DNA from 3 places in the Streptomyces sp. NBC_00158 genome. Region 1 is predicted to be linked to each of the others. Evidence: riboswitches for the same ligand, from Rfam matches in the RefSeq annotation. Region 1 holds a riboswitch; each other region holds the start of a gene.

What was found. A riboswitch is a leader RNA that binds a small molecule or an ion and turns the genes downstream of it on or off. The one in region 1 is predicted to bind thiamine pyrophosphate.
Region 2: it holds a riboswitch for thiamine pyrophosphate, as region 1 does, so the genes downstream of both, thiC (phosphomethylpyrimidine synthase ThiC) here and OG553_RS08300 (thiamine ABC transporter substrate binding subunit) in region 1, are expected to answer to the same signal.
Region 3: it holds a riboswitch for thiamine pyrophosphate, as region 1 does, so the genes downstream of both, thiO (glycine oxidase ThiO) here and OG553_RS08300 (thiamine ABC transporter substrate binding subunit) in region 1, are expected to answer to the same signal.

Annotation. Positions count from the first base shown of each region.
Region 1 is NZ_CP108161.1:1,888,050-1,892,417, reverse strand. It holds gene OG553_RS08310 (phosphatidate cytidylyltransferase) at 1-883, shown strand, start outside; gene rlmN (23S rRNA (adenine(2503)-C(2))-methyltransferase RlmN) at 1,064-2,179, shown strand; TPP riboswitch at 2,240-2,349, shown strand; gene OG553_RS08300 (thiamine ABC transporter substrate binding subunit) at 2,434-3,534, shown strand; gene OG553_RS08295 (ABC transporter permease) at 3,585-4,368, shown strand, end outside.
Region 2 is NZ_CP108161.1:3,614,662-3,619,029, reverse strand. It holds gene OG553_RS16620 (IclR family transcriptional regulator) at 1-342, shown strand, start outside; gene OG553_RS16615 (SsgA family sporulation/cell division regulator) at 440-889, shown strand; gene OG553_RS16610 (YibE/F family protein) at 930-2,396, opposite strand; TPP riboswitch at 2,436-2,580, shown strand; gene thiC (phosphomethylpyrimidine synthase ThiC) at 2,574-4,361, shown strand.
Region 3 is NZ_CP108161.1:5,351,306-5,355,673, forward strand. It holds gene OG553_RS24615 (thiazole synthase) at 1-600, opposite strand, end outside; gene thiS (sulfur carrier protein ThiS) at 605-805, opposite strand; gene thiO (glycine oxidase ThiO) at 802-1,983, opposite strand; TPP riboswitch at 1,981-2,093, opposite strand; gene OG553_RS24630 (NAD(P)/FAD-dependent oxidoreductase) at 2,208-3,452, shown strand; gene OG553_RS24635 (Rv2175c family DNA-binding protein) at 3,565-3,930, shown strand; gene thiE (thiamine phosphate synthase) at 4,012-4,368, shown strand, end outside.

The DNA.
Region 1 (4,368 bases):
GCCCATGCCCAGCCCCCCGCCCCCGCCTCCGCAGGCCCCGCAGGACGCCTCGCCCCCGCCGCAGAAGAAGCGCGCGGGGCGGGATCTGCGTGCCGCCATAGGGGTCGGCGTCGGCCTCGGCGCGGTGATCTTCGCTTCGCTGTTCATCGTGAAGGCCGTCTTCGTCGGCGTCATCGTCGTCGCGGTCGTGGTCGGCCTGTGGGAGCTCACCTCCCGGCTCCAGGAGAAGAAGGGCATCAAGGCCCCGCTGGTCCCGCTCGCGGTCGGCGGCGCGGCGATGATCATCGCCGGGTACGTCCGCGGGGCCGAGGGCGCGTGGGTGGCGATGGCGCTCACCGCGCTGGCCGTCCTCGTGTGGAGGATGACCGAGCCTCCCGAGGACTACCTCAAGGACGTCACGGCCGGCGTCTTCGCGGCGTTCTACGTGCCCTTCCTGGCCACCTTCGTCGCGATGCTGCTGACCCCCGACGACGGCCCGCAGCGGGTGGTGACCTTCCTGGTGCTGACCGTGGTCAGCGACACCGGGGCGTACGCGGTCGGCTGGCGCTTCGGCAAGACCAAGCTCGCCCCGCGCATCAGCCCCGGCAAGACCCGCGAGGGGCTCTTCGGAGCGGTGGCCTTCGCGATGGTGGCCGGCGCGCTGTGCATGGAGTTCCTGATCGACGGCGGTGCCTGGTGGCAGGGCCTGCTGCTGGGCCTCGCGGTGGCGGTCTCCGCCACCCTGGGTGACCTCGGCGAGTCGATGATCAAGCGTGACCTGGGCATCAAGGACATGGGCACACTGCTCCCGGGCCACGGCGGCATCATGGACCGCCTGGACTCCCTGCTGCCGACCGCCCCGGTGGTGTGGCTGCTGCTGGCCGCGTTCGTCGGTACCGGCTGAGGTGGCGCCCCGGGCCCATGGGCCCGGGGGCGGAGCACCGGCTTACGGGTCGGGGCCGGGTTATCCTGGAGGGCGCGCCGTGTTCACGCGGCGCGCCCTTTCCGTCCGGCGGCCGAGTGGCCGCGGACCGGCCCTGCACGCGCGGGGTGACCCCCACCCCGTCGTACCGAGGAGTACCGCATGGCCCCGCGTCCCGTTCCGGGCGAGCTCACCTTCGTCGCGCCCCGCGGAGCGAAGAAGCCGCCCCGGCACCTCGCCGACCTCACCCCGGCCGAGCGCCGTGAGGCCGTGGCCGCGATCGGCGAGAAGCCGTTCCGGGCCAAGCAGCTCTCCCAGCACTACTTCGCCCGCTACGCGCACGACCCGGCCGAGTGGACCGACATCCCCGCCGCCTCGCGCGAGAAGCTCCAGCAGGAGCTGCTGCCGGAGCTCATGAACGTCGTGCGGCACATCAGCTGCGACGACGACACCACCCGCAAGACCCTGTGGAAGCTGCACGACGGCACGCTCGTCGAGTCCGTGCTGATGCGCTACCCCGACCGGGTGACGATGTGCATCTCCTCGCAGGCCGGCTGCGGCATGAACTGCCCGTTCTGCGCCACCGGCCAGGCCGGCCTGGACCGCAACCTCTCCACCGCCGAGATCGTGCACCAGATCGTCGACGGCATGCGCGCCCTGCGCGACGGCGAGGTCCCCGGCGGCCCGGCCCGGCTGTCCAACATCGTCTTCATGGGCATGGGCGAGCCGCTGGCGAACTACAAGCGCGTCGTCGGCGCCATCCGCCGCCTCACCGACCCGGAGCCCGACGGCCTGGGCCTGTCGCAGCGCGGCATCACCGTCTCCACCGTCGGCCTGGTCCCGGCGATGCTGCGGTTCGCCGACGAGGGCTTCAAGTGCCGCCTCGCGGTCTCGCTGCACGCCCCGGACGACGAGCTGCGCGACACCCTCGTCCCGGTGAACACCCGCTGGAAGGTCCGCGAGGTCCTCGACGCGGCCTGGGAGTACGCGGAGAAGTCCGGCCGCCGCATCTCCATCGAGTACGCCCTGATCCGCGACATCAACGACCAGGCCTGGCGCGGCGACCTGCTGGGCCGCCTGCTCAAGGGCAAGCGCGTACACGTCAACCTGATCCCGCTGAACCCGACGCCGGGCTCGAAGTGGACCGCCTCCCGCCCCGAGGACGAGAAGGCCTTCGTCGAGGCGATCGCCCGCCACGGGGTGCCCGTGACCGTCCGCGACACCCGCGGCCAGGAGATCGACGGCGCGTGCGGCCAGCTCGCCGCCTCGGAACGATAGATTCCGGACGGGCGTCCGCGTGAATCGGCCGCAGGGGTACCCTGTGGCCGAACCAATTGCATATTCCGACAGGGGAGCGCCACAGCGCTGAGAGTGCGGTATCCGTCATCCGCAGACCCTCTGAACCTCGCCCCGGTCATTCGGGGTAGGAAGTTCGGTCACCACTCAAGCTGTTGCGCCCTGCCCGGCGTCCGCTCCCACAGAGCGCCGGGCAGGGCCGCGTCTTCTCCTGGTCATCCCAGGAGGAATCACCAGTGAGCACCACCAGGAAGATCGCGGGCGCCGCGCTCGCGGCCGCGCTCGGCGTCACCACGCTCAGTGCCTGCGGCGGCGGCGACGCCAAGGACAAGTCCGCGGGCGCGACCGACGCCCCGAAGTCCAAGACCGTCACGCTCGTCTCCCACGACTCCTTCAACGTGACCGACACGGTCCTCAAGGAGTTCGAGCAGCAGAGCGGCTACACCGTCAAGGTGCTGAAGTCCGGTGACGCCGGCGCCGCCCTCAACCAGGAGATCCTCACCAAGGGCTCCCCGCGCGGCGACGTCTTCTTCGGCGTCGACAACACCCTGCTCTCGCGCGCCCTCGACAACGGCGTCTTCACGCCGTACGAGGCCAAGGGCCTGGACACGGTGAAGCCCGAGTACGTCCTCGACAAGCAGCACCGCGTCACCCCGGTCGACTCCGGCGACATCTGCGTCAACTACGACAAGGCGTACTTCGCCGACAAGAAGATCGCCCCGCCGCAGACGCTGGACGACCTGCTCAAGCCCGAGTACAAGAACCTGCTGGTCACCGAGAACGCCGCGACCTCCTCGCCCGGCCTCGGCTTCCTCCTCGCCTCCGTCGGCAAGTACGGCGAGGAGGGCTGGAAGGACTACTGGACCAAGCTCAAGGCCAACGGCGTCGAGGTCGTCGACGGCTGGGAGCAGGCCTACAACGAGCGGTTCTCCGGCTCCGCCGGCGGCAAGAAGGCCAAGGGCGACCGCCCGCTGGTCGTCTCCTACGCCTCCAGCCCGCCGGTCGAGGTCCTCTACGGCGAGCCGCAGCCGGCCGAGGCGCCCACGGGCGTGGCCACCGGCACCTGCTTCCGCCAGATCGAGTTCGCGGGCCTGCTCAAGGGTGCGAAGAACGAGGAGGGCGGCAAGGCCCTCATCGACTTCCTGGTCTCCAAGAAGTTCCAGGAGGACATGCCGCTCCAGATGTTCGTGAACCCGGTCGTCAAGGACGCGAAGCTGCCGGAGCTGTTCACGAAGCACGGCGTCGTGGTCGACAAGCCGGAGAACGTCGCTCCGGAGGCCATCGCCAAGAACCGTGAGCAGTGGGTCAAGACGTGGTCCTCGCTCGTCGTGAAGTAGAGCGCCTTACCGCGGGGGGCGGGCGCGCCACGGCCGTCAGACTCGCTCTGATGGCCGTGCCGCTCGCCTTCTTCGGACTGTTCTTCGCCTACCCCGTCGCCGCGATCGTCGGCCGCGGGCTCAAGACGGACGAGGGCTGGCAGTTCGGCCGGATCGGCGAGGTCCTCGCCCGGCCCGACATCGCCGGCGTGCTGTGGTTCACCACCTGGCAGGCGCTCGCCTCGACCGCCCTCACCCTGCTCCTGGCGCTGCCGGGCGCGTACGTGTTCGCGCGGCTGGAGTTCCCCGGCAAGCAGCTGCTGCGCGCGCTGGTCACCGTCCCCTTCGTGCTGCCGACCGTGGTCGTCGGCAGTGCCTTCCTGGCGCTGGTCGGCCGGGGCGGGCTGCTCGACGAGCTGTGGGGCGTCCGGCTGGACACCACCGTGTGGGCGATCCTGCTCGCCCACGTCTTCTTCAACTACGCCGTCGTGGTGCGGACCGTCGGCGGCCTCTGGGCGCAGCTGGACCCGCGCCAGGAGGAGGCCGCCCGGGTGCTGGGCGCCGGGCGGTTCGCGGCGTGGCGGCGGGTGACGCTGCCCGCGCTCGGGCCGGCGGTGGCCGCGGCCTCGCTGATGGTGTTCCTGTTCACGTTCAGCTCCTTCGGCGTCGTGCAGATCCTGGGCGGGCCCGCGTACGCCACCCTGGAGGTGGAGGTCTACCGGCAGACGGCGCAGCTGCTGGACCTGCCGACCGCCGCCGTGCTGACGATGGTGCAGTTCGCGGCCATCGCCGCCGTCCTCGCCGTGCACGCGTGGACCGTGCGCCGGCGGGAGACCGCGCTGCGGCTGGTGGACC
Region 2 (4,368 bases), 1.7 Mb from region 1:
GCCATCGGCCAGTGCCTGCTGGGCCAGCTCGACGAGAAGACGCGCCGGGACTACTACGACCGGCACCCGGTCGAGAGCATCACGCCCTACACGGTCCGGGACATGCACGCGTTGGAGCAGCGGATCGGGTCCCTGGAACGGATGCAGCCGGTTACGGAGCGTCAGGAGTACGCGCTCGGAACGGTGTGCGCCGCCATCCCGATCACGGCCGGCGATGCCGCCGCGACCATGGCGGTTTCCCTTCCTGTGCACCAAGAAGACCGATTGCTCTATGTGGTTGATCGACTACGGAGTGAAGTAGGCGCGCTGTTGAGCACCCTCTCCTTCTCTATCAGTATCTGAAAACTCACTCCTTGTGATCTGCTGGCGCTTCCACCACCCTTGTCAAGACGGCCCTGGGGGATCATTCCTGGCCACTTCCACTACAGCGGGGTAGGCAATGCGCGAGTCGGTACAGGCAGAGGTCATGATGAGCTTCCTCGTTTCCGAGGAGCTCGCGTTCCGGATCCCGGTCGAGCTCCGGTACGAGGCCCGTGACCCCTACGCGGTACGTCTGACCTTCCACCTTCCCGGAGATGCGCCGGTGACCTGGGCGTTCGGCCGGGAGCTGCTTCTCGACGGCATCAACAAGCCCAGTGGTGACGGTGACGTGCACATCGCGCCCACCGATCCGGACGAGCTGTCCGACGTCCACATCCGGCTTCAGGTCGGTGGCGACCGGGCCCTGTTCCGGGCCGGCGCGGGGCCGCTCGTCGCGTTCCTGGACCGGACCGACCGGCTCGTTCCGCTCGGTCAGGAGCGCAACCTCGGCGACTTCGAGGAGAGCCTCGACCAGGCACTCGGAAAGATCCTCTCCGAGTCGCAGCACGACGAGCGGAAGGCGGGCTGAGGCAGGGCCCCACGAGCCTCGGCCCGGGCCCCGCCCCTCCTCAGCGCTTGCGCCGGCGGCGGCCCCGGCCGCCGCGGGCCGGGGCCGCCGCCGGGCTCCCGGTCGTTCCGCCGGCCGCGCCGGGCCGGTCGGCTGAGACCACCAGGGCCGCGAGCGCCGTGGTCACCGGCACCGAGGCCACGAGCCCGATCGAGCCCACGAGGGTCCGTACGATCTCCTCCGCGACCAGCTCGCTGTTGGCCACCGTGCCCATGCTGCTGTTCGCGATCGAGAACAGCAGCAGGAGCGGCAGCGCGGCGCCCGCGTACGCCAGGACGAGGGTGTTCACCACCGAGGCGATGTGGTCGCGGCCGATCCGGATGGCGGCCCGGTACAGGGCGCGCGGACCCATGTCCGGGTCGGCCTGGTGGAGTTCCCAGACGGCCGAGGTCTGAGTGACGGTCACGTCGTCGAGCACGCCCAGGGATCCGATGATCACGCCTGCGAGCAGCAAACCGCTCATGTCGATGTTCGGGTAGAGCCCGTGGATCAGCCCGGTGTTGTCGTCCGTGTTGCCGCTCAGGAACGCCCAGCCGATGAACTGCGAGCCCAGCAGCCCGATCAGCAGGAGCGAGACCAGCGTGCCGAGGACGGCGACCGAGGTCCTCGCCGTCAGCCCGTGGCACATGTAGAGGGCGATCAGCATGATCGCGCTGGCGCCGATGACCGCCACGAGCAGCGGGTTGGAGCCCTGCAGGATCGCCGGGAGGATGAAGAGCGTCAGCACCCCGAAACTGACGACGAGCGCGATGAGGGCGAAGAGGCCGCGCATCCGGCCGACCACGACGACCGCGACGGCGAAGATGCCGGCCAGCAGCGCCATCGGGAACTTCCGGTTCAGGTCGATCACCGAGTACTGGAGGTCCCGGGGAGCGTCCGGCGCGTACGCCACCACCACCTCCTGCCCCTTCTCCAACTGCCGCGGCGCACCCGGCTGGACGATCTCGAAGAAGGCCCGGCCCTGCTCCGGTCCGCTGGTCACCTCGACGGTGGCCTTCTTGCACTCGCCGGTCCGGGCGGCCTGCGCCTCGCGTCCCTCGGGGGTGGAGGTGTCGCCAGTGGGAGGGACCTGCGCGGCGTTCACCGATTTGCAGTCGACCTTCGCGAGAGCGACGACCTTGCCCTGTTGGGTCTGCCGGTCGAAGCCCACCCCGGTGCGCTCGTGCGCGGGGGCTCCGCCGGGCCAGAGCACGGCCATGCCGACGAAGACGGCGGCGGCGAAGGGGATCAGTACGGCGGCGATCACCTTGCGCAGGTGCTTGGAGACCGGAGCGGCCGGCCCGTGGCCATGGCTGTGGCCATGACCGTGGCCGTGTCCTTGGCCGTGCGAATGCCCGTGGGAGGAGGCTGCGGCATGCCCGTGGGACGCATGCTCGTGGCCGGTGTGGCCCAAGGGCTCTGTGGGCTCGTGGGGAGGCTGCGGCGAGGACGTCACCGGCAGATCATCGCAAGAGATGAGGGGGCCCACTGTTCAGCACGCCACACACGACGCTAACGTGGGGGCTACTTTGCACAACGCGGGAGCTCGGAGCACCGGGCTGAGAGGGCGCTGATCACCGTACGCGCATGAGAATGCGTACGGGAGGAGGCTGCGTCGACCGCCGAACCTGTTACCGGGTAATGCCGGCGTAGGGAGATAGGTCTCATGACCATTCAGGACGCACGCACGCCTGCCGTCAGCCAGGACGCCGACGGCCAGACCGAGCGCCAGCCGGGCTGGCACAAGGGCTACGTGGCGGGCTCCCGCCCCGACATCCGGGTGCCGGTCCGCCAGGTCCACCTCACCAACGGCAAGGACGTGACGCTCTACGACACGTCCGGGCCGTACACCGACCCGCAGATCGAGACCGACGTCCGCCGGGGCCTCGCCCCCCTGCGCGAGAACTGGATCATCGGCCGCGGCGACACCGAGGAGTACGCGGGACGCCCCGTCCGCCCCGAGGACGACGGCATCAAGCACACCTCGCCGCGCGGGGGCCTCAAGAACCTCGACGCGGTCTTCCCGGGCCGTCCGCGCCAGCCCCGCCGGGGCCGCGGCGGCGCCGCCGTCACGCAGCTCGCGTATGCCCGCCGGGGCGAGATCACCCCGGAGATGGAGTACGTCGCGATCCGCGAGAACGTCTCCCCCGAGGTCGTTCGCGAGGAGATCGCCGCAGGCCGCGCGGTGCTCCCGGCCAACGTGAACCACCCGGAGATCGAACCGATGATCATCGGCAAGAAGTTCCTGGTGAAGGTCAACGCCAACATCGGCAACTCCGCGGTCACCTCCTCGATCGAGGAGGAGGTGGAGAAGATGACCTGGGCGACCCGCTGGGGTGCCGACACGGTCATGGACCTCTCCACCGGCCGCAACATCCACACCACCCGCGAGTGGGTGCTGCGCAACTCCCCGGTCCCGATCGGCACCGTGCCGCTCTACCAGGCCCTGGAGAAGGCCGACGGCAGGGCCGAGGACCTGACCTGGGAGATCTACAAGGACACGGTCATCGAGCAGGCCGAGCAGGGCGTCGACTACATGACGGTCCACGCCGGCGTGCTGCTGCCGTACGTGCCGCTGACCGCCCGTCGCAAGACCGGCATCGTCTCCCGCGGCGGTTCGATCATGGCTGCCTGGTGCCTGGCGCACCACAAGGAGAACTTCCTCTACACGAACTTCGAGGAGCTCTGCGAGATCCTCGCGACGTACGACGTCACGTACTCGCTGGGCGACGGCCTGCGGCCCGGCTCCATCGCGGACGCCAACGACGCCGCGCAGTTCGCGGAGCTGAAGACCCTGGGCGAGCTGAACACCATCGCCAAGCGGCACAACGTGCAGACGATGATCGAGGGCCCGGGCCACGTCCCGATGCACAAGATCAAGGAGAACATCGACCTCCAGCAGGAGATCTGCGAGGAGGCGCCGTTCTACACGCTCGGCCCGCTGACGACGGACGTCGCGCCCGCGTACGACCACATCACCTCGGGCATCGGCGCCGCGATGATCGCCTGGTGGGGCACCGCGATGCTCTGCTACGTGACGCCCAAGGAGCACCTGGGCCTGCCCAACCGGGACGACGTGAAGACCGGCGTCATCACGTACAAGATCTCCGCGCACGCGGCGGACCTGGCCAAGGGCCACCCGGGTGCCCAGGAGTGGGACGACGCCCTGTCGGACGCGCGGTTCGAGTTCCGCTGGGAGGACCAGTTCAACCTGGCCCTCGACCCCGACACGGCCCGTGAGTTCCACGACGAGACCCTGCCGGCCGAGCCGGCCAAGACCGCGCACTTCTGCTCCATGTGCGGTCCGAAGTTCTGCTCCATGAAGATCTCGCAGGACATCCGCCGTGAGCACGGCGGTGACCTCAAGGCCGATGAGATCGAGGCGGGCATGGCGGAGAAGTCCGCCGAGTTCGCGGCCTCGGGCAACAGGGTCTACCTGCCGCTGGCCGACTGATCGGTGC
Region 3 (4,368 bases), 3.5 Mb from region 1:
GCCGAGTTCCATGGCCAGGGTGACGTCCGACGCGGTCCCGGCGCCCGCGTCGAGGATGACGGGGACGCCGGCGCGCTCGACGATCAGCTCGAAGTTGTGCGGGTTGCGGATGCCCATGCCGGAGCCGATCGGCGAGCCCAGCGGCATGATCGCCGCGCAGCCGACGTCCTCCAGTTTGCGGGCGAGGACCGGGTCGTCGTTGGTGTACGGGAGGACGGTGAAGCCCTCGTCGACCAGGACCTCCGCGGCGTCGAGCAGCTCGACGCCGTCGGGGAGCAGGGTGCGCTCGTCGGCGACGACCTCCAGCTTGATCCAGTCGGTGCCGAGTGCCTCCCGTGCCAGCCGGGCGGTGAGGACGGCCTCGCCGGCGGTGAAGCAGCCGGCGGTGTTGGGGAGGACGGCGATGTCCAGCTTGGACAGGACCGACAGGACGGATCCCTGGACGGTGGGGTCCAGGCGGCGCATGGCCACCGTGGTGAGTTCGGTCCCGGAGGCGATGAGGGCGCGTTCGAGGATGTCGAGGCTCGGGGCTCCGCCCGTGCCCATGATCAGGCGGGAGGAGAAGGTCCGGCCGCCCAGGGTGAAGACGTCGTCAGCCATGTGTTCAGCCTCCCTGGACCGCGGTGAGGATCTCGATCCGGTCGCCTTCGCCCACCGAGGTGGCGGGCCACTGTCCGCGCGGGACGACGGTCTCGTTGAGGGCGGCGGCCACGCCGGAGGGGGCGGTGGTGAGGGTGGCGACCACCGCGTCGAGGGTGGTGCCGGCCGCGATCTCGCGCGGCTCGCCGTTGACGGAGATGGTCATGCGTAGGACTCCTGACGCGTGGAGGAGAAGCGGCGCGGGGTGAAGGGGCGGGCGATCTCCGGCACGGTGCCGGTGGTCAGCAGTTCCGCCATCACGTCGCCGGTGAGCGGGGTGAGCAGGACCCCGTTGCGGTAGTGCCCGGTGGCCAGGTGCAGGCCGGGGAGGTTGGTGGGGCCGAGGAGCGGGGCGTTGTCGGGGGAGCCGGGGCGCAGGCCGGCCCGGGTCTCGACGAGCGGCAGTTCGGTGATGCCGGGGACCAGTTCGTGGGCGTCGCGCAGCAGTTCGTAGACCCCGCCGGCGGTGACGGTGGTGTCCCAGCCGAGTTCCTCGCTGGTGGCTCCGACGACGAGTTCGCCGTTCTCGCGGGGCACCAGGTAGACGTGGCTGCCGCGTACGACGGCCCGTACCGTCCGGGAGAGGAAGGGCGCGTAGGCGGGCGGTACGGCGAGGCGCAGCACCTGTCCCTTGACCGGGCGTACGGGCGGTACCGCGTCCGCGGGTACGCCGGCCAGCCGGCCGCTGAGCGAGCCCGCGGCGAGTACGACCTGGTCGGCGTGCAGCTGCGTGCCGTCGTCGAGGAGGGCTCCGCAGGCCCGGTCGGCGGTGACGAGGAGCCGCTGCGCGCGGGCCCGGTGGATGGTCACGCCCGCTCGTTCGCAGGCGGCGAGCAGGGCGTCGGCGAGCCGGCGGGGGTCGACCTGGTGGTCGCCGTCGACGCGCAGGCCGCCGCGTACGCCGGGGGCGAGCATCGGTTCGAGGCGGCGGCATTCGCGGCCGGTGAGCCATTCGGACTCCAGGCCGCAGCGGCGCTGGAGGGCGTGGAGTTCCCGCAGGTGGAGGCGGTCGTCGGCGTCGAGGGCGACGGCGAGGGTGCCGCAGGCGCGGTAGCCGAGGTCGATGCCGCCGCTGGCTTCGGTGAGCTCGGCGGCGAAGTCGGGGTAGCGGGCGGCGGAGGCGACGTTGAGGCCGAGGAGGGTCTCCTCGCCGTAGTGGAGCTCGGTGACGGCGGCGAGCATGCCGGCGGCGACGCGGGCGGCGCCGCCCCCGGGGTCGGGGTCGGCGAGTGCGGTGCTCAGGCCGTGCCGGGCCGCCCGCCAGGCGGTGACCAGGCCGATGATGCCGCCCCCGATGACGAGGACGTCGGATCCCTTGTCGGATCCGTTCCGAGATGAGTGCATGGGCGTCCAGCCCCTCCCTTCGCCGGCATGACCCGGATCAGGTTCGTACGGTCGGAGGCCGGCCAGCCTCCCTCTCAGCCCGGTGCGCCCGGACTCCCGCGATAGGTACGGTGGCCAGGTTAACCCCGGCGCCGGGGTCGGGTAAGGCTGCCTCCCCGCTGCCGGGCGGACGATCTCCACGCCCCCTGTTCCTGACGGCCCGTCAGTTCACTAGGGTGGGCCGCGTGAGTGAGCAGACGGAACAGCAGACGGAACAGCAGACGGAACAGACGAACCCCGGTGTCGTGATCGTGGGCGCCGGAATGGCCGGCGTGCAGACCGCCGTGGCCCTGCGGGAACAGGGCTACGAGGGCCCCGTGACCCTGCTGGGCGCCGAACCCCACCAGCCCTACGACCGGCCCCCGCTCTCCAAGGCGGTATTGCTCGGCAAGGCCGAGGACTCCGCGTTCGAGGTGGACTTCGAGGGCCTGCGCATCGACCTGCGCCTCGGCACCGAGGTCACGGGGCTGCGGGCCGGGGCCCGCGAGGTCGACACCGAGGCCGGTCCGGTTCCGTACGAGGTCCTCGTGCTGGCCACCGGAGCCGTGCCGCTGACCCTGCCCGGCACCGAGGGGGTCCCCGGCGTCCACCTGCTGCGCACCCTCGACGACGCCGCCCGGCTGCGCCCGGTGCTGGCCGCCGCCCCCGAGGCCGTCGTGGTCGGGGCCGGCTGGATCGGCGCCGAGTTCGCCACCGCGGCCCGCGAGGCCGGCTGCGCCGTCACGGTCGTCGAGGCGGCGGACCGGGTGCTGTCGGGGGCCCTGCCCGCCGAGGTCGCCGAGCCGATGGCCCGGTGGTACGCGGAGGCCGGAGCCACGCTGCTCACCGGCGCGAGGGTCGCCGGGATCGAGGAGGGCCGGGTGCTGCTGGCGGACGGCCGCGAGCTGCCCGCCGGGGCCGTCGTCGTCGGCATCGGCGCCCGGCCGGCCACCGACTGGCTCGCCGGGACCGGGGTCGAGCTCGGCGCCGACGGCTCGGTCACCGCGGACGCGTACCTGCGCACCTCGCTCCCCGGCGTGTACGCGGTCGGCGACTGCTCCTCCTTCCCGTCGGCCCGCTACGGGACGCGGCTGCTGGTCCACCACTGGGACAACGCCCTCCAGGGCCCCCGGGCCGTCGCTGCGAACGTGCTGGCCGGGGAACCGGTCCAGGTCTACGACCCGGTGCCGTACTTCTGGTCGGAGCAGTTCGGCCGCTTCGTCCAGTACGCGGGCCACCACGGCGGGGCCGACACCCTGCTGTGGCGCGGGGACCCGGCCGGCGCCACCTGGTCGGTGTGCTGGCTGCGCGGGGGCGCGCTGGCAGCCGTGCTGGCCGTGGGCCGCCCCCGGGACCTCGCGCAGGGCCGGAAGCTGATCGAGACCGGTGTGCCCGTGGACCCGGCCAAGGTCGCGGACCCGGCCGTTCCGCTGAAGTCGGCCCTGGCCTGACGCCTCCCGGGGCCGGCCGGACGCGCGGCCCGGCCCCGTCCGGCCCCCGGCCCGGCCCCGGACGGACGGGGCCGGGTACCGGCTGCCCGTCCGAAGTGGCAGGCTTGTGCCCGTGACCGAGATTGACGCAAAGATCGACGCCCTTGTCCCCTCCTGGCTGTACCTCCCCGACATCGCGGAGATGCTCGACATCGAGGTGACCCGGGTCCGCCAGATGGTGAAGGAAGGGCAGCTGATCGCCGTACGGCGGGGCGAGAACCGCGCCCTGCAGGTGCCGGCGCAGTTCATCGACGGCGACAAGGTCGTCAAGGGCCTCGTCGGACTGCTGACCGTACTGCGAGACGACCGCTTCTCCGACGAGGAGATGCTGGAGTGGCTCTTCACCGAGGACGCGAGCCTGCCCGGCACCCCCGTGCAGGCGCTGCGGGAGAACCGCGGCACGGAGGTGAAGCGCCGCGCCCAGGCGCTCGCCCTCTGAGCGGCTGATCCACGGATGCGGCGGGCCGGGTAACCTCGGCCCGCCCGCACACCGCACCATCACCACCCGAGGGGTACTCCCATGCAGCAGCTGTCCGACGCCCGGCTCTACCTGTGCACGGACGCACGCAAGCGGCAGGGGGACCTCCCCGAGTTCCTGGACGCCGTCCTGGCCGGCGGAGTCGACATCGTCCAGCTCCGCGACAAGGGCATGGAGGCGGGTGAGGAGCTCGAACACCTCCAGGTCTTCGCCGAGGCCGCCCGCCGCCACGGCAAGCTCCTCGCCGTCAACGACCGCGCCGACGTCGCGCACGCCATCGGCTCCGACGTCCTGCACCTCGGCCAGGGCGACATCCCCGTCCCCGCCGCCCGCGCCATCCTCGGCGACGGGGTCCTGATCGGCCGCTCCTGCCACGCCGAGTCCGAGGTGGACGCCGCC